One region of the Kocuria sp. KD4 genome, then DNA from elsewhere that is predicted to be linked to it. Evidence: riboswitches for the same ligand, from Rfam matches in the RefSeq annotation. Region 1 holds a riboswitch; each other region holds the start of a gene.
The links. Region 1 has a riboswitch for thiamine pyrophosphate ahead of thiO (glycine oxidase ThiO). Riboswitches for the same ligand answer to the same signal wherever they lie in the genome.
Positions count from the first base shown of each region.

Region 2: it holds a riboswitch for thiamine pyrophosphate, as region 1 does, so the genes downstream of both, HBK84_RS00920 (3-oxoacyl-ACP reductase) here and thiO (glycine oxidase ThiO) in region 1, are expected to answer to the same signal.
Region 3: it holds a riboswitch for thiamine pyrophosphate, as region 1 does, so the genes downstream of both, HBK84_RS05885 (bifunctional hydroxymethylpyrimidine kinase/phosphomethylpyrimidine kinase) here and thiO (glycine oxidase ThiO) in region 1, are expected to answer to the same signal.

Region 1 is NZ_CP050449.1:516,135-522,750, reverse strand. It holds gene pelF (GT4 family glycosyltransferase PelF) at 1-293, shown strand, start outside; gene HBK84_RS02375 (putative glycoside hydrolase) at 290-1,354, shown strand; gene HBK84_RS02370 (PhzF family phenazine biosynthesis protein) at 1,494-2,345, shown strand; gene HBK84_RS02365 (thiol-disulfide oxidoreductase DCC family protein) at 2,342-2,758, shown strand; gene thiE (thiamine phosphate synthase) at 2,931-3,593, opposite strand; TPP riboswitch at 3,714-3,838, shown strand; gene thiO (glycine oxidase ThiO) at 3,828-5,114, shown strand; gene thiS (sulfur carrier protein ThiS) at 5,111-5,377, shown strand; gene HBK84_RS02345 (thiazole synthase) at 5,380-6,321, shown strand; gene moeB (molybdopterin-synthase adenylyltransferase MoeB) at 6,318-6,616, shown strand, end outside.
Region 2 is NZ_CP050449.1:207,170-213,785, forward strand. It holds gene HBK84_RS00910 (phosphatidylserine/phosphatidylglycerophosphate/cardiolipin synthase family protein) at 1-611, shown strand, start outside; gene HBK84_RS00915 (LLM class flavin-dependent oxidoreductase) at 717-2,147, opposite strand; gene HBK84_RS00920 (3-oxoacyl-ACP reductase) at 2,149-2,913, opposite strand; TPP riboswitch at 2,959-3,087, opposite strand; gene nhaA (Na+/H+ antiporter NhaA) at 3,233-4,633, shown strand; gene HBK84_RS00930 (hypothetical protein) at 4,805-5,125, shown strand; gene nadE (ammonia-dependent NAD(+) synthetase) at 5,188-6,012, opposite strand; gene HBK84_RS00940 (enoyl-CoA hydratase) at 6,146-6,616, shown strand, end outside.
Region 3 is NZ_CP050449.1:1,278,547-1,285,162, forward strand. It holds gene HBK84_RS05880 (Rne/Rng family ribonuclease) at 207-3,542, shown strand; TPP riboswitch at 3,623-3,718, shown strand; gene HBK84_RS05885 (bifunctional hydroxymethylpyrimidine kinase/phosphomethylpyrimidine kinase) at 3,706-5,259, shown strand; gene rplU (50S ribosomal protein L21) at 5,497-5,808, shown strand; gene rpmA (50S ribosomal protein L27) at 5,855-6,109, shown strand; gene obgE (GTPase ObgE) at 6,261-6,616, shown strand, end outside.

The DNA of each region.
Region 1 (6,616 bases):
TGGTGACCCCCGACGGCCGTACGTGGGGACCGTGCGGTGAACTGCTCGCACCCGGTGACATCGTGGCCATGGCGGACAAGGTCCAGGCCGTGATCGGGAACGTGGATCGTTACCGCTCCTACAGCACCAACGCCCGCGGCCGCGTGGAGGACTTCTTCCAGCTCCACGAGGTCATGTCCTCCTACAACAAGATCTACCGGATGCTCGGCAACATGGGTGAGAAGCGCAACTTCGAGTACTCGGACCTGCGTCAACCGGCGCTCGAGGCGCCGTTGGCGGGCGCGGGCGAGTGAGCGGCGTCGGCGCCTGGATCCGGTACGGGGGCCCGATCAGCCCCGAGCAGCTCGACTTCGCCGCGCAGCACTACCGGGCGGCGATCCTGCAGCCGTGGGAGACGGCGGCGGCCGCGGACCTCAAGCGGCGCCGCCCGGACATGACGGTGCTGTGCTACAAGTGCCTGTCCTCGACCCGCAGTTACGAACCGGGCCCGATCCACAGTTCCGGGGTCTCGTACGCAGAGGCCCCGGACCGGTGGTTCGCGCGGCGCCTGGACGGTGAACGCATCGAGTGGGCCCGCTACGGCGGACACTGGCAGATGACCGTGTGGTCGCCCGAGTACCGCGAGCGCTGGGTGCGCAACGTCGTCGCCGAGCTGCGGGATTCGCCGTTCGACGGCGTGATGGCGGACAACGACGTGTTCGACGACTACTACGGCCTGGACCTGCCCATCCGTCATGCCCGGACGATGGCGGATTTCCGCGACGGCGCGGGCGAATTGGTGCATGCCGCGGGCACGGCTCTGAACGAGGTCGGTAAGATCCTGGTCCCGAACATCGCGGAATCGCGGCGCGAGCCCGGCCGCTGGGCGAGTCACGCGGCCTACGGCGGCGGATTCGAGGAGGTGTGGCTGGGTTTCAGCCCGGTGGACCTGTTCGACCCGGAGACCACCGAGGCGCAGCTGCCCCAGGCGGACGGGCCGGGCCTCAGCATCCTGCGGGTGCCCACGGACGGCGACGACGACCACCCCAATGTCGAGTACGGTCTGGCCGCGTTCTGGATCTTCGGGGCGGGCCGCGGCGCGTACGCGGCCACGGCGCACGACGACTACAGCCGCACCCAGCACACCGCGCAGCTCGACTGGGACCTCGGCGCGCCGGTGCAGGACCCCGTGCGCCGCGGTCACACGTGGTGGCGCGAGTTCACGCACGGCTGGGCCGCGGTGAACTTCAACGCCGACCGCCGACGACGCCGCCGCGTCCGGGTGCCGCGCGGCATGGTCGACGTCCGGGGTCGGGCGGCGGGGTCCCACCTGGTGCTGCAGCCCCGCCGCGGTGTGGTGCTGCGGCGGGGGTGAGCCCACCGGGGGTGCGGGGCATCGCGTGCCGGACGCCCGTCCGGCACGCGTGTGCGCCGGACATGTTGTCTCTGGCCGCGCCGTGTGAGGCCCGGGCGCGAGATGACACCCCGTCGGCGCATCGTGATGGAATCACCCCATGAGCCCAATACCTCGTCCGCGCCCGTTCACCCAGGTCGACGTCTTCTCCCGGGAGCCCTATCTGGGCAACCCGGTGGCGGTCATCCTGGATGGCACCGATCTCACCGACGACGCCATGGCCCGCTTCGCGCGCTGGACCAACCTGTCCGAGACCACGTTCGTGCTCCCACCCACGGACCCGGACGCCGACTACCGGCTGCGCATCTGGACCCCGGACCGTGAGCTGCCGTTCGCCGGTCACCCCACCCTGGGCTCGGCCCACGCATGGCTCACCGCGGGCAACACCGCGCGTGCCAAGGACGTCATCGTCCAGGAATGCGCCGCGGGCCTCGTGCGGATCCGCCCGTCCGACGACGGCGCACTGACCTTCGAGGCCCCACCCACCGACCGCACGGGAGACCTGGGCCCGGAATTGCTCGGGGGCGTAACCGCGGCCCTGGGCCTGCGGGACGAGCAGGTCGTCGCCCATCAGTGGGTCGACAACGGCCCCGGCTGGGCCGCGCTGCTTCTGGCCGGCGCCGAGGACGTCCTGGCGATCGAGCCCGACCTTCCCGCTCTCCACGGCGCCAAGATCGGCGTGGTGGGTCCCCACCCGCAGAGCAGTCCGCACCAGTTCGAGGTCCGCGCCTTCGTGGGCGGGACCGGCGGGTACGAGGACCCCGTCACGGGAAGCCTCAACGCGAGCCTGGCCCAGTGGCTCATCCGTACGGACCGGGCGCCCGCGAACTACATCGCCCGACAGGGCACCCTCATGGGACGCAGCGGCCTCGTGACCGTGACGTCGGACGGGGACCACGTGTTCGTGGGCGGACACTGCACCGCGCGCATCGACGGGACGGTGCTGCTGTGAACCCCCCGGGCACCGAGCAGGGCGCGTCCCTGCACCTGGTCTTCGACGGCAACTGCGGGTTCTGCACGCGCTGCGTGGGATGGGCCCGGACACTGGACCGCCATGACCGGATCGCCCTGCACGCCTACCAGGTCCCCGGCGTACTGGAGCGGTTCGGACTGACGAATGCGGAGGGCAACGCGTCGGTGTGGGCCGTCCTATCCCGTTCCGGTGAGCGATCCTCGGGGGCGCACGCGGTGGCGGTGACCCTGGACACCGCCCTGGGCATCCGGGTGTTCGAGCCGTTCTACCGGTTACCGCCCGTGCGGTGGGTCCAGGACCGCGTGTACCGGTGGGTGGCCGATCACCGGGGGAAGTTCCCCGGTGTCACCCCGTGGTGCCAGCAGCACCCCGGGCGGTGCGGGACCCCGTAACGGTTCCGCTCCGCGTACCGAGCGAGCCGTGCCACCCGCGCGACGGCAATACACTGCGGCGCCATGACTCCATGACTCCGCCCCGACGCGCACCACCCCACCGAACACGTCGCCACCCGAGCGGTGCCATCCACCGCGGCGCCGCCGCTCCACCGCGTTCAAAGATCGGGGCTCACCCGGGCAGCGTGTCCCGCAGCGCCCGCGCCGCCGCGGTGACGTCCTGCGCATCGGTCACGGCCCGCACGACCACGATGCGCGAGGCACCCGTGTCGAGCACGGACGGCAACCGCGCGGTGTCGACCCCGCCGATCGCGAAGAAGGGCTTGTCCCCCGCGTGCTGAGCGGCGTAGCGCGGCAGCTCGAGCCCCACGGCCGCGCGACCCGGCTTCGTGGGGGTCTCCCACACGGGCCCGGTGCAGAAGTAGTCGAGCCCGGCGTCGGCCACGGCGGCGTCCACCTGGGCCGGGGAGTGACAGGACCGCCCGATCACCACGTCGTCCCCCAGGACCCGCCGAGCCTGCGCGGTGGTGAGATCGCCCTGGCCCACGTGGAACACGTCCGCGCCGGTCAGCAGCGCGACGTCCGCGCGGTCGTTGACGGCGAAAAGTGCGCCGTGCTCACGGGCGACGCCGGCGAGCACCTCGATGGCCTCGATCTCCGCGGCGGCCTCGAGGGATTTGTCCCGCAACTGGATGATGTCCACCCCGCCCTCGTACGCGGCATGCAGAAATTCCCGCAGGTCACCGCGCTCGCGGCGCGCCGTGACGCACACGTACAGTCGCGCGTTCTCGAGGGCGGCGCGGCGCCCGGTACCCGTCTGGCTCGTGTGTCCCATGCGGCCATCGTGGCACGAACCGCGCGCCCGCGGACACCTCGCCCGATCAGCCCGCCGCGAAGTCCCCCTGCGTTCCACAGCTAGGGGTGATTAGACTGGCAGGGCCGTTCGTCGCCGTTCGACGAACTCCACGGGAGTCCGCACACGTTGGCAACAACCACCGCAGCGGGCTGAGAGGGCGTGAGCCGCCGACCGGATCACCTGATGCGGATCATGCCGCCGGAGGGAGGAACAATGCCCGAGCACCTCGGTGACCACGTGGTCGTGGCCGGAGCTGGTCTCGTGGGCCTGGCCACGGCCTTCGAACTACGACGCCGCGGGGCCGCCGTGACCGTCGTCGATCCCCGCCCGGCGTGGGGCGCCACCCGCGCGGCCGCGGGCATGCTCGCACCGATCGCCGAGACCCAGTACGGCCAGGAACGCCTCTACCCCCTCATGCGGGCCTCCGCCGCGGAGTACCCGGACTTCGTGGAGCGCGTCACCGCGGCCACGGGCCTGCCCACGGGCTACCGCACCGAGGAGACGCTCGTGGTGGCCGCCGACGCCGCGGACGCCCAATCCCTCTCCGACCTCGCCTCACACCAGATCGCCTCCGGGATGGACGTGCAGGAGATCTCCACGCGGGAGGCCCGGCACCTGGAACCGGCTCTTGCGCCGCGGTTGAGCGGTGCGGTACGGATCGTCTCCGACCGCCAGGTGGACCCCCGGATGCTCGCGGCCGCCCTGGTGGAGACCCTGAACTGCTCGCACCTGACCACCATCGGGGACGTCCCCGACGCCGGACCGGCGCAGTGGCTGACCTCCCGCGTGGACACCGTGCTGACGTCCCGCAGGGAACCCCGGCAGGCCACGGGCGTGCAGGTGGACTCCGGTGAAGTGATCCCCGCGGACGCCGTGGTCGTGGCCACCGGGCTGACCGCCAACACCATGGGCGGGCTGCCCGAGGGACTCGACCTCCGATTGCGCCCGGTGTTCGGGGACATCCTGCGGTTGCGGGTTCCCGAGACCGCCCTGGCCCCCGGGGAATCGCATTTGCTCACGCGCACGGTGCGCGCCCAGGTCTTGGGCCGGCCCGTGTACATGGTCCCCCGCGAGGACCGGACCCTGGTGCTGGGCGCCACGAGCCGCGAGGACGGGCGCGAATCCGTGCTGGCCGGTGGCGTGCACCAACTGCTGCGGGACGCGCGCGCCGTGGTCCCCGCGATCGACGACTGCGACGTCCTGGAGATGATGGCCCGCGCCCGCCCGGGAACCTCCGACGACCTGCCGTACGTGGGCAAGACCCCGGTGGCCGGGCTCGTGATCAGCACGGGTCACTTCCGTCACGGCATCCTGCTGACCCCCGTGGCGTCCCGGCTCGCGGCGGAGCTCGTGACCGGCGTCCTGGACCCGCTCGCGGACCACGAGTCCGACGCCGCGTTCCTCGCTGACACCGACCCGGCCCGGCACTCGAACCCCGCCCCCGAGGCCCCGTTCACCACACCCGAGAGCTATCCCCAGATGCATGGAGGACTCGAATGATCGCGCCCGAGACCACAGACAATTCCTCCACGGCCGTCGTGAACGGCTCCCCCGTGACGGTGACCCCGGGGTTGACGGTCGCGAGCGCCGTCGTCGACCTCACGGGCCGCGAGATCACACCCGAGGGCACCGCCGCGGACGGTCATCCCCTGGGGATCGCCGTGGCGGTGGACGACGCCGTAATCCCCCGCTCCCTGTGGGCCACGACCCCCGTGGAAGCGGGTCAATCCGTCGAGATCGTCACCGCGGTGCAGGGAGGCTGAACATGACCACGCACGGAACCCCCCTGACCGTGGCCGGGGTGGAGCTCTCGTCCCGGCTGATCATGGGTACCGGGGGCCTCACCGATTTCGCAATGCTCGAACGGGCCCTGCTGGCCTCCGGGACGGAACTGACCACGGTGGCCCTGCGCCGCTTCGCGCCCGGCCCCGCCTCGCCAGCGGGCGCGCAAGCATCCGGCACGGCGAACCGGGCGAGCGGTCGCGCGGGAGGTGGCGCAGCGGCGTCGTCGACCGGGACACCGCAGGACAGCCTGTACGGGCTGCTGCGCCGCAACGACATCCGGGTGCTGCCCAACACCGCGGGGTGCTACACCGCGCGGGACGCCCTGCTGACCGCTGAACTGGGGCGCGAGGCGCTGGAGACGGACTGGGTCAAGCTCGAAATCATCGCGGACGAGGACACCCTGCTCCCGGACGGTGTGGAGCTGCTGGACGCGACCGAGAAACTCGCTCGGCGCGGTTTCAAGGTCTTCGCGTACACGTCCGACGACCCCGTGCTCGCGCTGCGACTCGAGGACGCCGGGGCCGTGGCCGTGATGCCCCTCGGTGCTCCCATCGGCACGGGTCTGGGGATCCTCAACCCGCACAACATCGAACTCATCGCGTCCCGCGCGTCCGTGCCCGTGGTGCTGGATGCCGGGATCGGCACGGCGTCCGAGGCGGCCCTGGCCATGGAACTCGGGTGCGACGCCGTCCTGCTCGCGTCCGCCGTGACCCGCGCGCAGGATCCCGTGGCCATGGCGAGTGCCATGAAGCACGCCGTGCTCGCGGGGCACCTGGCCCGCGGCGCGGGGCGGATCGCGCGGCGCACGCACGCCGTGGCGTCCTCGCCCATGGCCGGGCGCATCGACACCGCCGACGCGCCCCGCGGGGACTGGCCCGCGCCTTCATCCACCACCCCACAGCTGGAATCGCAGGTTTCATGAGCACCCCACTACCACCCCTCGTGGCCCCCGCCTCCGATCTGAGTCGCGAGGAACTCGAACGCTATTCACGCCACCTCACGTTGCCGCAACTGGGCGAGGAGGGGCAGCGTCGGCTCAAGAACGCACGCGTCCTGGTGATCGGCGCGGGCGGGCTCGGCGCTCCCGCGCTGCAGTACCTCGCGGCCGCCGGGGTGGGGACCATCGGCGTGGTCGACGACGACGTCGTATCCGTGTCCAACCTGCAACGCCAGGTGGTCCATGGGATGGCCGACATCGGCCGGCCCAAGGTCGATTC
Region 2 (6,616 bases), 310 kb from region 1:
GCGTGTGGAACGAGGACCGGGACCCGGAACACGCCATCGACTGGGTGGCGCCCAAGAATTGGGACCCGGAGGTGCGGGTCTCCGCGAACCTGCCCATCCAGCTCGTGTACCCCATCCGCGAGATGTACATGAACGCGATCAACAGGGCGCAGCACCACATCTGGGTGAACACGCCCTACTTCATCCCCGACCAGCAGATCCTGGACTGCCTCCTGGACGCGGCCGCTCGCGGGGTGGATGTGCGGATCATGGTCCCCAAGGACTCCAACCACATCCTGGCGGACTGGGTGTCCCGCGGGTTCTACGGCCAGTTGTTGGAGGGTGGGGTCACCATCTTGCTGTATGCCGCCTGCATGATCCACGCCAAGACCGCCACGATCGACGGCGAGTGGTCCACCGTGGGCACCGCCAACATCGACCGGCTCTCCCTCTCGTTCAACTACGAGACCAACGTGGAGATCGTGGACCCGGATTTCGCGGCCGAGATGGAGAAGGTCTTCCTCGCCGATAGCGAGCACTGTGAGGAGCTGTCCTCGCCCCGATGGCGCGATCGCCACCCCATGGCCCGGGTCGCCGAGACGATCCTGGTACCGCTGCGCCCGTTCCTCTGACCGGACCCTCCCGATCGACGACGCCGCTGACGCCACCGACGATGCCGCCCCGCCCACCGTGCGGGGCGGCGTCGTCGTCCTGTGGCGGGGTTGCGCCGCGGAGCCTCAACCCCGCGTGAGGTGACCCCTCAGGGTGGTGGCGGTGTACGCGGTGCGGAACAGGCCGCGGCGCTGGAGTTCGGGGACCACGAGGTCCACGAAGTCGTCCAGGGAGTCCGGCTGGACGGGCGGCATGAGGTTGAAGCCGTCCGCGCCACCGTTGTCGAACCATTCCTGCATTCGATCCGCGATGGACTCCGGGGTGCCCACCATCGTGCAGTGACCCCCGCCGGCGGCGAGGCGGCCGAGCAACTGGCGGACCGTGGGGCGCTCGGCCTCGATGATCCGCAGGATGGTGCCGTAGCGGCCCTGCGGGCCGGTGAACTCCTCCAGGGGCGGCAGCGTGGGCACGGGCGCATCTAGGTCCCACTGCGCGCAGTCCTGCTCCACGAACGTGGAGAGCTGTGCGAGCGACTGCTCCACAGGGAGCAAACGGTCCACGCTGGCCTGCTTCTCGAGGGCCTCTTCGTGCGTGCGGCCCACGTACGTGATCAGACCGGGCATCACGATCACGGAACCGGGATCACGCCCGGCGCGGGCCACTTCGGCCTTCACCGCCGCGTAGTACTCCTGCGCGGCGGGCAGATCGTAGGCCACGGCGTAGATCCCCTCTGCAAAGTCGGCCGCGAGTGCCTTGCCGGGCCCGGAGGCACCCGCTTGGAAGAGGACCGGTTCCCCCTGGGGGGAGGGCGGAACCGTGAGGGGCCCATCCACCAGGAAGTGGCGGCCCTCGTGGTGCAGGCGGTGCAGCTTGGAGGGCTCAGCCCACCGGCCCTCCGGGTCTGCGGTGACGGCGTCCTCGTCCCAGCTGGCCCACAGGGCGCGAGCCACCTCCACGAACTCGCGGGCACGCTCGTAGCGCTCATCCTTGGTCGGCATGGCCCGGTAGCCGTGGTTGCGGGCCTCGGAGTCCCACATGGAGGTCACCACGTTCCACCCCGCTCGCCCGCCCGAGATGTGGTCTAAGGACGCGAGCATCCTGGCCGCGTGGAACGGGGTGAAGAACGTGGTGGACACCGTGCACACCAGGCCGACGCGCTCGGTGGCCCGCGCCATCGCGGACAGCGCTGTCAGGGGTTCCAGGCTCCAGTGGGGCCCGCCGGAGACGTCACCCACGCTGTGCCCGTCCGCGAAGAACACCGCATCGAACAGACCGCGTTCGGCAGTCCGCGCGAGCTCCTCGTAGTAGGCGATGTCCGTGAGGCGGTGCACCGAGGAGTTCGGGGCACGCCACGCGGCCTGGTGGTGGCCGGCGCTGTAGAGGAACGCGTTGAGGTGGAGGCGGCGGGCCGGTGCGGTCGTGGGCGACGACGCCGCAGCGGCCGTCCCGAGCGTCGGCTCAGCTTCGGGGGTGGTTGCCGACGCCGCACCCCCGGCAGGTGCCCTTCGCGCGGGGCCGGGCCGGGCGGCGTCGTCGTGCGGAGAGGGGGCGGCCATGTCAGTCCATCACCAGCCCGCCGTCGACCACCAGGTTCTGGCCGGTGACCCCGCGGGACCAGTCCGAGGCGAAGAACAGGGCGGTGTCCGCGAACTCCTCGGGGGTGGTCACGCGGCCCAGGGGAGTGCCGGCGGCAATGAAGTCGAAGACCTCGTCCGGGGTGGCGGCGCTCGCGTCCGTGGTTCGCAGCAGGCCGCCGGAGATCATGTTGACGGTGATGCCCTGCGGGCCGAGGTCTTTGGCGGCGGTGCGGGTGAGGGCGAGCAGGGCGGCCTTCGCGGCGGTGTAGTCGTGGTAGGGGACCACGGGGTTCTGGAAGAGGTTGGTGCCGATGTTGATGATGCGCCCCTCACCGGCCTCCACCATGCCCGGGGTGACCGCCTGCATCACGTTGAGGGCACCCACCACGGCGCCCTGGAACTGCTGCGTGAGGTTCTCGGCGGTCAGGTGCTCCAGGGTGGGGCGGGCATCGCCGTTGAAGCTGAAGTCCACCAGGGCGTTGTTCACCGCCACCGTGATCGGCGCGCCGAAGTGTTCCCGGGCCCGGGAGACCATGTCCCGCACCTGCTGCGCGTCGGTCACGTCCGCCTGGACCGCGAGTGCCCGGTCCTCCCCGAGTTCGCTGACCAGCGCACGGGCCCGCTCATCGCTGGAGTGGTAGTTCACGACGACGCGCGCGCCCTCCCGCGCGAACGCCCGGCTGAGGTGCTCCCCGAGCCCGCGGGCTCCGCCGGTGACCAGGACGATGGTGTTCTCGATCCGCATGCTCACTCCTGTGGCTCACGGCGAAGAAAGCGGTGCGCCACCTGCGCGGTGCCACCGTGACATCCCTTCGCCAGTACTAACTGGACAGGTTCGACGGGTGTCATCTCAGCCGCTGCGGTCCTCTGTCTGCCCGCCCGGTGGGCGGGGAGGGTGGCGGCACCCCGTGTCACTGGTGGTCAGTGTAGACGGAGCCGCTCAGCCTCGTGGCAGCCGCCCCGCGTGCGCCGCCCTAAAGCGCCCTGCTACCCTTGCTGGCTGGTGTGCCGGGAAGTCTGGTCGGCGGTAATGAGCGTGATGCCCGTCGACACTGGAGTGATCCATGCCCCCGCACCACAGCACCACCCCTGCCCACGTTGAGCCCGGAACCCCGGGAACCGTGGTGCAGGCAGAACCCTCCGGCTTCGTCTCGGAGCCCGGTTTCTTCAACCATCCTGAGCCCCCGTGCGAGCCCAACCACCCCTCGGGCGGCCTCTTCTCCCGCCTCCAGGACGTCCTGCGCCGCGAGACCGTGGCCGGCATCCTCCTGGTGGTCGCCGCCGTCCTCGCCATCGTCTGGGCCAACTCGCCCTTCGTGGAGAGCTACTTCGCCCTCCGGGACCTGAAGGTCGGCTACGAGCCGTGGCACCTGGACCTCAGCCTGGGGACGTGGGCCGCGGACGGGCTACTCGCCGTGTTCTTCTTCCTCGTGGGCCTGGAGCTCAAGCGCGAGTTCGTCGCGGGTGATCTGCGGGACCTCGGGAAGGCGGCGGTGCCGATCGCGGCGGCCGTGGGCGGCGTCGTCGTCCCCGCGCTGATCTACGCGGCGGTCAACGCGACGAACCCCGAGACCCTGGGCGGCTGGGCGATCCCCACCGCCACCGACATCGCGTTTGCGGTGGCGGTGCTCGCGATCGTCGGCTCGCACGTGCCCAGCGCGCTCCGCCTGTTCCTGCTGACGCTCGCGGTGGTGGACGACCTGCTGGCCATCACGATCATCGCGATCTTCTACACCGACGAGGTGCACGTGCTCCCGCTGCTGCTCGCGCTCGTCCCGCTGGCCGTGTTCGGGCTGCTCGCACACCGCTTCCCCCGCTTCTTCGCGCACCGCACGTGGGCCGCCTGGGCGATCCTGGTGCCGCTGGCCGTGATCACGTGGGCCCTGGTCCACGAGGCGGGGATCCACGCCACGGTCGCGGGCGTGCTGCTCGGTTTCGCCGTCCCCGTCCTCGCGGGGAAGGCCTCCGGGGAGCCCGTGGAGCTCGCCGAGCACCTGGAGCACCGCGTCCGGCCCCTGTCCGCCGGGTTCGCGGTGCCGGTCTTCGCGTTCTTCTCCACGGGCGTCGCGGTGGGCGGCTGGGACGGATTGACGACGGCGCTCGCCGCCCCCGTCACGCTCGGCATCATCGCGGGCCTCGTCCTGGGCAAGCCGCTGGGCGTCATCGGTGCCACCTGGCTCACCACCACCCTCACCGGACAGAAGCTGGACCCCTCCTACCGGTGGATCGACCTGGTGGGCATCGCGCTGCTGGCGGGCATCGGGTTCACGGTGTCCCTGCTGATCTCGGAGCTCAGTTTCGACCCGTCCGCGGCCGCCGGGGACCAGGCCAAGGTGGCCGTGCTGACCGCCTCGGTGCTCGCGGCGGTGCTGGCGGGTGGGTTGCTCGCGGTCCGCAACCGCCACTATCTACGCCATCAAAGCAGGCGAAGTTACAAAGCGCGCCTCAAGCGTGTTGGCGCGTAAAATTGCAAGGTGACGTTGTTAATCAACAGCAAGCAGGAATACATCCGGTTTCCGTTTCATATTTCTAGGGCGGTAAGTCCCTCATTAACAGTAATAAAGCTCCATAGTCAGCCACTCCATCCCGCCTTTCTTGAGGCTGGAATCGCACGAGGCGGCAGTGAAGGCATATAAGTGCACAACAAAAACGAGTTATACGAGAAAGTCCCCCGGCTAGGGTGGTTCGATGATGACCTACCTGAAGAAATTACCCCCTCGACTGCGGCAGTTCTCATGGACACGGGGCGCAGGATTGAACTGCAAACCCCATGGTTGATAACAGCAGATGAGAAATATGACCAGATTGAAAACTGGTTCATGTCGAGCGAAGGCTTCGATGAGCAGGCGAGCGATGAGCCGGATAGCCACCCCCTGCCCGCCGAGATTCTGTTCAACGATGAAGTGGGTTCCATTCTTCTTCATGGATTCGAAAATGCAATGGTTGATTCAGAATAACGGAGCAAAAAAAGTAAAATTATGGTAGAGCTAGGAGGCTATGTTTCGCGGGGGGCGTGTGATTAGTTCCGCCACCACTCATCCGCCGGGGTCACCGGCACGGTGCGCTTGTGGCGGGAGCGCAGGAAGATCTGCTCCAGCTTCTCCGCCACCTGCACGGGGACGTCCTTGCCCTCCAGATAGTCGTCGATGTCCTCGTACGTGAGGCCCAGCTCGTCCTCGTCCGTGCGGCCGGGGATGTCGTTGAGCAGGTCCGCGGTGGGGACCTTCCCGACCAGCTGCTCCGAGGCTCCCAGGTACTCCAGCAGCTGCCGGTTCTGCCGCTTGTTCAGCCCGGCCAGCGGCAGGAGGTCCGCGCCGCCGTCCCCGAACTTGGTGAAGAACCCGGTGATGGACTCCGCCGCGTGGTCCGTGCCGATCACCAGCAGGTTGTGGTCCCCGCCCACCGCGTACTGCGCGGTCATGCGCACGCGGGCCTTGGTGTTGCCGCGCGTGAAGTCGCTGAGCTGCCCGCCGGTCGCGGCGGCGTAGGCGGTCTCGAACCCGTCCACGGCCGGAGCGACGTCGTACGTGATCACCCGGTCCGGCTCGATGAAGGCGAGCGCGGCCTGGGCGTCGTCCTCGTCCTGCTGGGCGCGGTAGGGCAGGCGCATGGCCACGAACTCCGCGGGGATCTCGTCCTCGCGCAGCTTCTCCACGGCCAGCTGTGCGAGCCGCCCCGCGAGCGTGGAGTCCACGCCGCCGCTGATGCCCAGCACGAAGCCCCTGGTGTGCGTCGCCCGGAGGTAGTCGCACAGGAAGTCGACGCGCCGCGCCGCCTCCTGCTCCGGGTCGATCTGCGGGGCCACCCCGAGTTCGGCGATGATCTGTGCCTGCAATTCACGCATGCCGCCATGCTAGCGACCGCATGTTTCGGGCACGTGACGTTTCCCACCGCGACTGACGACGCCGCCGCCACGCCCCCCGGGGCCGCCCGCCCGTGTGAGGTGGGGCACGGTGCCGTCGTGAGATGCTGGACACATGAGCGAAAACAGCTACGAAACCATCCTGGTCCGCCGCGAGGGACGCGTGGGCGTGATCATGCTGAACCGCCCCAAGGCGCTGAACGCGCTGAACATGCAGGCCATGAACGACGTCCTCGCCGCGGCCACCGAGCTGGACCGTGATGCTGAGATCGGCGCGATCGTGCTCACCGGTTCCGAGAAGGCCTTTGCCGCCGGTGCGGACATCAAGGAGATGGGCTCCAAGACCGGTTCGGACATGTACCGCGAGGACTTCTTCTCCGAGTGGGACACCTTCGCCCGGCTGCGCACCCCGAAGATCGCGGCGGTGGCCGGCTACGCGCTCGGCGGCGGCTGCGAGCTCGCCATGATGTGCGACCTCATCATTGCCGCGGACACCGCCAAGTTCGGCCAGCCGGAGATCACACTGGGTGTCATTCCGGGCATGGGCGGCACGCAGCGCATGACGCGCGCGGTGGGCAAGGCCAAG
Region 3 (6,616 bases), 760 kb from region 1:
GCGCGTCCGGAGCGGGGCAAGTTCGCGGTCCCCACGGACCCAGCGACTCGGGCATCCGCCGGCTCGCGGACAGTGCGCGTGACACACGCCGCGCCCGCGAGTACGACTTTGACTTCCGGCGGCCGCGTGGCAAACACCGGCTCGACCGACCGAGCACACCTCGGGCCCGGGTGCGGGCGGTGTCCCGAGCAGGAGCACAACTTCACATGGAACCTGAGAAGGACAACGCGGAACAGTCACCCCTCGAGACTGCCGCCACCACCCCCGTCGAGGACAGCACCACCACCGATCCCGCCGTCACGCCTGATGCACCGGCCGACGACGCCGCCGTTCCCCATTCCGAGCCCGACGCCGCCGTGCCCGCCGACACCGCTACCGGGCAACCCGCGACGACCGACGCTCCCGCCGAGGATCCGGGGACGTCCGATTCCGCGGCCACCGCTTCCGACGATGCTGGCGTTGCGGACACGCCCGCGCGCGAGATCCCAGTGGCCGAGATCCCCGAGGCCGAGCAGCCCGCGGAGAGTATCGAGGACGAGATCGCGCTCGATGTCGAGGACGCAGCCGGTGACGCCGCTGAGAGCGCCCGCAATACGGATGAGCAGGCTGCTCTGCGCGCCGACGGGCCCGAGCAGACGACGCAGGCCGGCGAAGGAACCGGCTCGGCCGAGGCGAGCGACGAGCAGACCGACACCTCGGAACAGACGGACGCGCAGACTGTACAGGCCGAGGAGTCCGCGAACGACCAGCCCAGCACCCAGGAGAACTTCGGGGCCTTCGGTCCCGGCGCCTCCCTCATGTTCCATGCCCCGGACCCGGACGAGATCCGCCGTGCCGCCGAGGAGCAGGCTGCCCGACTGCGCGAGGCCGCCAAGGAACGCGACGCCCAGCGCGAGGCCGAGCGGGCCGCACGCAAGGACGTGAACAGCGAGGACGACGTGGACAGCGAGGACGACAAGTCCGGCGAGGTCACGAGCAAGCGGCGTCGCCGGCGGCGTCGCGGTGACGAGGACATGGAACTCGTGGACGAGTCCGACGGCTCGGTGACCCGGGTCCGCGCCCCGCGCGGTGCCGGTGAGGGCACGGGCAGCGACGAGGTGACCGGGGTCAAGGGCTCCACGCGGCTCGAGGCCAAGCGTCAGCGTCGTCGTGAGTCCCGGCAGTTCGGCCGCCGCCGCCACGTGATCACCGAGGCCGAGTTCCTGGCCCGGCGCGAATCCGTGGAGCGCAAGATGCTCGTGCGGCAGAAGGACGACCGGATCCAGATCGGTGTGCTCGAGGACGGGATCCTTGCCGAGCACTTCGTCTCGCACACCCAGCAGGACTCGCTGATCGGCAACGTGTACGTGGGCAAGGTGCAGAACGTGCTGCCGTCCATGGAGGCCGCCTTCGTGGACATCGGCCGCGGCCGCAACGCCGTGCTCTACGCCGGTGAGGTGGACTGGGACGCCGCCGAGCTGGGCAGCAAGCCCCGCAAGATCGAGAACGCCCTGAAGTCCGGGGACACCGTGCTCGTGCAGGTCACCAAGGACCCCGTGGGGCACAAAGGTGCTCGGCTCACGAGCCAGGTGTCCCTGCCCGGTCGCTACCTCGTCTACGTCCCGGGCGGTTCCATGACGGGGATCTCCCGCAAGCTCCCGGACGTGGAGCGCCAGCGGCTGAAGAAGATCCTCAAGGACCGGTTGCCGGAGGGTGCGGGCGTGATCGTGCGCACTGCGGCGGAGGGTGCCTCCGAGACCGAGCTGACCAACGACATCAACCGGCTGCGCTCGCAGTGGGAGCAGATCCAGGACAAGGCAAAGTCCACCAAGACGCTGGCCCCGGAAATGCTGTACGCGGAACCGGACCTGACCATCAAGACGGTGCGGGACGTCTTCAACGAGGATTTCACCGCCATGGTGGTCCAGGGCGAGCAGGCGTGGGACAACATCGAGGCTTACGTGACCTACGTGGCGCCCGACCTGCTGGACCGCCTCGAGCGCTGGACCGGCGATGACGACCTCTTCGAGCACATGCGCGTGGAGGAGCAGATCCAGAAGGCCCTCGAGCGCAAGGTCTTCCTGCCCTCCGGCGGATCGCTCGTGATCGACCGCACCGAGGCCATGACCGTGGTGGACGTCAACACCGGCAAGTTCACGGGCTCCGGGGGCAACCTCGAGGAGACCGTGACCAAGAACAACCTCGAAGCCGCCGAGGAGATCGTGCGGCAACTGCGGTTGCGGGATATCGGCGGGATCATCGTGGTGGACTTCATCGACATGGTTCTGGAGTCCAACCGCGATCTCGTACTGCGCCGGCTCGTGGAGTGCCTGGGCCGGGACCGCACGAAGCACCAGGTGGCCGAAGTGACCTCCCTGGGTCTCGTGCAGATGACGCGCAAGCGCATGGGTACGGGGTTGCTCGAGGTCTTCTCCGAGCCGTGCGAGGAATGCGCGGGCCGCGGCGTCGTGGTCCACGACCACCCCTTGAAGGGCCGCTCCGGCGCGGCTCCCTCCGACCACCGCGGCACTCGACACGAGCGTAAGCGTTCGCGCAACAAGCAGCACAACGGTGCGCAGGACAAGCCCAGGAACGGCAACCAGCACCACAGTTCGGACGAGCCGGACCAGGCGCGCGTGGAGGCCACCCGCACGGCGTTCGCAAACATCGCCGCGGCCTCCTCCCACGACGAGTCCGACGACGCCGCACGGAATGCTTCCCAGGGCACCGCACCGCAGTCCGGGGGCGGGCAGGCCGAGGACACCGGTTCCCAGGAGCAGCAGACCTCCCGCGGTCAGCAGGGCGGGGAGCACGCGTCCGAGAACTCCCACGGGGAGTCCGAGGGCGGGCGCCGTCGCCGCAAGCGCCGCGGCAAGCGCAGCCGCGGTCGCGGTCAGCAGGGCGAGGACAACGCCGTGCAGAACGACGGTTCCGGCCGGGACGGTTCCGGGAACGACTCGCGCGGGGATTCCCGGTCCGAGGACCGTTCCGGTGGGGACTCGTCCGCGAGCCTCACGATTCACGGCGAGGTCATCGAACTGCCCCACGGGCAGTCTGAGCAGCGGGGGAGCGAGGGCACCCAGGAGGCCCTGTCCCTGGATTCGCTGAGCGCCGCGTTCACGGATGCGGGCGAGCACGAAACCTCGACCGAGGGTGCCGTTCAGGATGCGGACGCCGCGCCCCAGCCGCGAGAGGCCGTGTCGAAGCGGTCGGCCGCCGGACACGCGCCGTCGAACTCCGGGACTGCGCAATCCAGTGCAGGGCAGACGAGTGCCGCGCAGCAGCAGACTTCCGGGGCAGCGTCGTCCGCTGGCGGGAACCGGCCGGCGGAGGCGCCGGCGGCTCCGGCCCGACGGCGTCGTGGGTCGCGGCGTGCCGTGGCGCCGGCGGCCGCGCCCGGAACCGCGAGCGTGGAGACCCACGAGTACACGCAGGAACGGCAGGTCAGCCGTTTCACCGCGGAGGCCGGGGCCGTGGCCCCCGCGGCGTCCGGTGACCAGCCCACCATCGTGGGTGTGGGCATCAAGGCTCAGGACATCACGATGACCGGCAAGCAGGACTGAGTGACCGGCGGCTGGATCCGTCGCCACGCGAGCACCGCAGGGGCACCCGGGATTCCGGGTGCCCCTGTGGCATGATCGGGGACACACACACGGGGTGCTGCGCACTGCGGCTGAGAACACACCCGTCGAACCTGATCTAGCTCGTACTAGCGAAGGGATTGTCGTGGACACCACGCCTTCTACCGCCATACCCCGCGTCCTCTCGATTGCCGGAACCGATCCCACGGGCGGGGCGGGTCACGCCGCGGACCTGAAATCCATCGCCGCACTGGGCGGGTACGGGCTGAGTGTGATCACCGCAGTGGTCGCCCAGAACACCCGGGGCGTCGTGAGCGTACACACCCCACCCGTCCAGGTCCTGCGGGACCAGCTGGATGCGGTCGCCGGGGACGTCACCCTGGATGCGATCAAGGTGGGGATGCTCGGCTCCGTGGAGGTCATCGACACGGTCCGGGACTGGCTCATGGTGGGGCGCGCACCCGTGGTCGTGATCGACCCCGTCATGGTCGCCACGGCCGGTGGGCGATTGCTGCGTCCGGACGCCGAACGGGCCCTGCGGGAGCTGCTGCCCCACGCGAATCTGATCACCCCCAACCTCCCGGAACTCGCGGTGCTGGCCGAGCGCCCCGTGGCCGCGACCTGGGACGAGGCGCTCGAGCAGGGACGCGCGGTCGCGGCGGCGTTCCATACCCGGGTCCTCGTGAAGGGTGGCCACTTGGCCGGGGACACGACCCCGGACGCCCTGTTGCTCCCCGGTCAGGACGAACCCGCCGCGTTGTTCGAGGGTCGCAGGGTGCACACGCGTAACACCCACGGCACCGGGTGCTCGCTGTCCTCCGCGGTGGCCACGGTCGTGGCGCGGACCGGGGACTGGCCCGAGGCGATCCGCACGGCCCGCACATGGTTGCGCGGTGCACTGCGCGGCGCGGACGAGTTGCACGTGGGTCACGGCAACGGTCCCGTGCACCACATGCACCACGTCCAGCACCTCGTCACGGATCCGGCGTTCGTGATGACGGCCGCCGCGGAATCCGAGGGCCCCCGGTTCACCGATGAACTGTGGGAGGAGAGCGCCCCGGTGCGTGAACGCATTGCCGCCCTGGCGTTCATCCGGGGCCTCGGGGACGGCACCCTGGACCCGGGCGAGTTCGAGCTGTACCTGGACCAGGACATGCAATATCTGCAGTACTACTCCCGGGCGCTGGCCCTGCTCGCGGCCTCCGCCCCGGACGAGCGTTCGCGCGAACACTTCGCCGCGGCGTCGGCCTCCGTGGTCTCGGTCGAGTCCGCGCTGCATCGCGCCCGGCTCGGGGATCGGGAGCCCATGCCGCCGAGTGACGTCACGAGCAGTTACGCGGACTTCCTGCTGGCGCGCACGGGTCAGGACGGCTTCGCGGTGGGCTCCGCCGCGATCCTGCCGTGCTACTGGCTCTACGCCCACGTGGGTGCGGAGCTCACCCGTCGTGCCCGCGTCGCGGGACCGCAGCACCCGTTCGCCGACTGGCTCAGCACGTACGACGATCCGGACTTCCAGACCGCGACCGAGTCGGTGCGCGAGATCGTGGACCGGGAGGCCGCCCACGCGGACCCGGCCACCCGGGAGCACATGCGCCGCGCGTTCCACCGGGCGTGCGCGCTCGAGCTGGCCTTCTTCGCGCAGACGACCCCGGCGACGTCGCCGGAGGGCGAGCGGCGCGCCGCGGCGCAACTGGCATGACTTCGGGTGATCGGGTAGGCTGGGGTGTCGGTGCCGAGCGCCGGTGTGTGTCATATCCAGTTCACGCACCAGGTTGCGGCACACTCGGGCGAACATCCTGAATCGATGCGATAGCCACGCGGAGAATGCGGTCGGTCATGGATCACCGCGGCGTGATGTCTCGACATTCGCAGTCCTCCAGGAGTACGCCCGACCCACACACGTAGTCCATAGATGTCGAGAGAAGTGAGTTCCCAAGTGGTGTACGCGATTGTCCGCGCAGGCGGCCGCCAGGAGAAGGTTTCCATCGGAGACCTCGTGACCCTTGACCGCGTCGCCGGCGAGGCAGGCAGCACCGTAGAGCTTCCTGCGCTGCTGCTGGTCGATGGGGACAAGGTCACCTCCGACTCCAAGACCCTGGCGAACGTCAAGGTCACCGCCGAGATCGTCGAGGACCTGCGCGGTCCCAAGATCTCGATCATGAAGTACAAGAACAAGACCGGTTACAAGAAGCGTCAGGGCTTCCGCGCCGAACTGACCACCGTCAAGGTCACCGGCATCGACGCCTGAGCATCCGGCTCCCCACATACGTTTCCAACGAAGGTAGGCACACACCATGGCACACAAGAAGGGTGCGAGCTCCACTCGCAACGGCCGTGACTCCAACGCTCAGTACTTGGGTGTGAAGCGCTTCGGCGGCCAGTCCGTTAACGCCGGCGAGATCATCGTCCGCCAGCGCGGCACGCACTTCCACCCGGGCGTGAACGTGGGCCGCGGCAAGGACGACACCTTGTTCGCCCTGGCCGCTGGCGCCGTCGAATTCGGCACCCGCCGCGGTCGCCGCGTGGTCAACATTCAGACCGCCGAGTAATTCTCATTCGGACCCCTGGGTCCACCCGCCGCCACGACCCCGTGGCGGCGACCACTAGAGGGTGGGCGCTTCACGCGCTCACCCTCTAGTCTTTTCAGAAGACCCCGGTCGACCCGCTCGCAGCAGGTGACCCCTACCACCGAGGAGCCGCGTGGCCAGTTTTGTAGATCGAGTGATCGTGCACGCCACGGGCGGTAACGGCGGCCACGGCTGCGTGTCCGTCAAGCGCGAGAAGTTCAAGCCCCTGGGCGGCCCGGACGGCGGCAACGGCGGCGACGGCGGTTCGGTGATCCTGCGTGTGGACGGTCAGTCCACCACGCTGTTGGGTTTCCACCACGCACCCCACCAGAAGGCCCCCAACGGTGAGCCCGGCAAGGGGGACATGCGCCACGGTTTCAAGGGCCAGGACCTCGTGCTGTCCGTCCCGGACGGCACCGTGGTCAAGGACCGGCAGGGCAACGTGCTCGCGGACCTGCTCGGTGAGGGCAGTGAGTTCGTGCTGGCCGG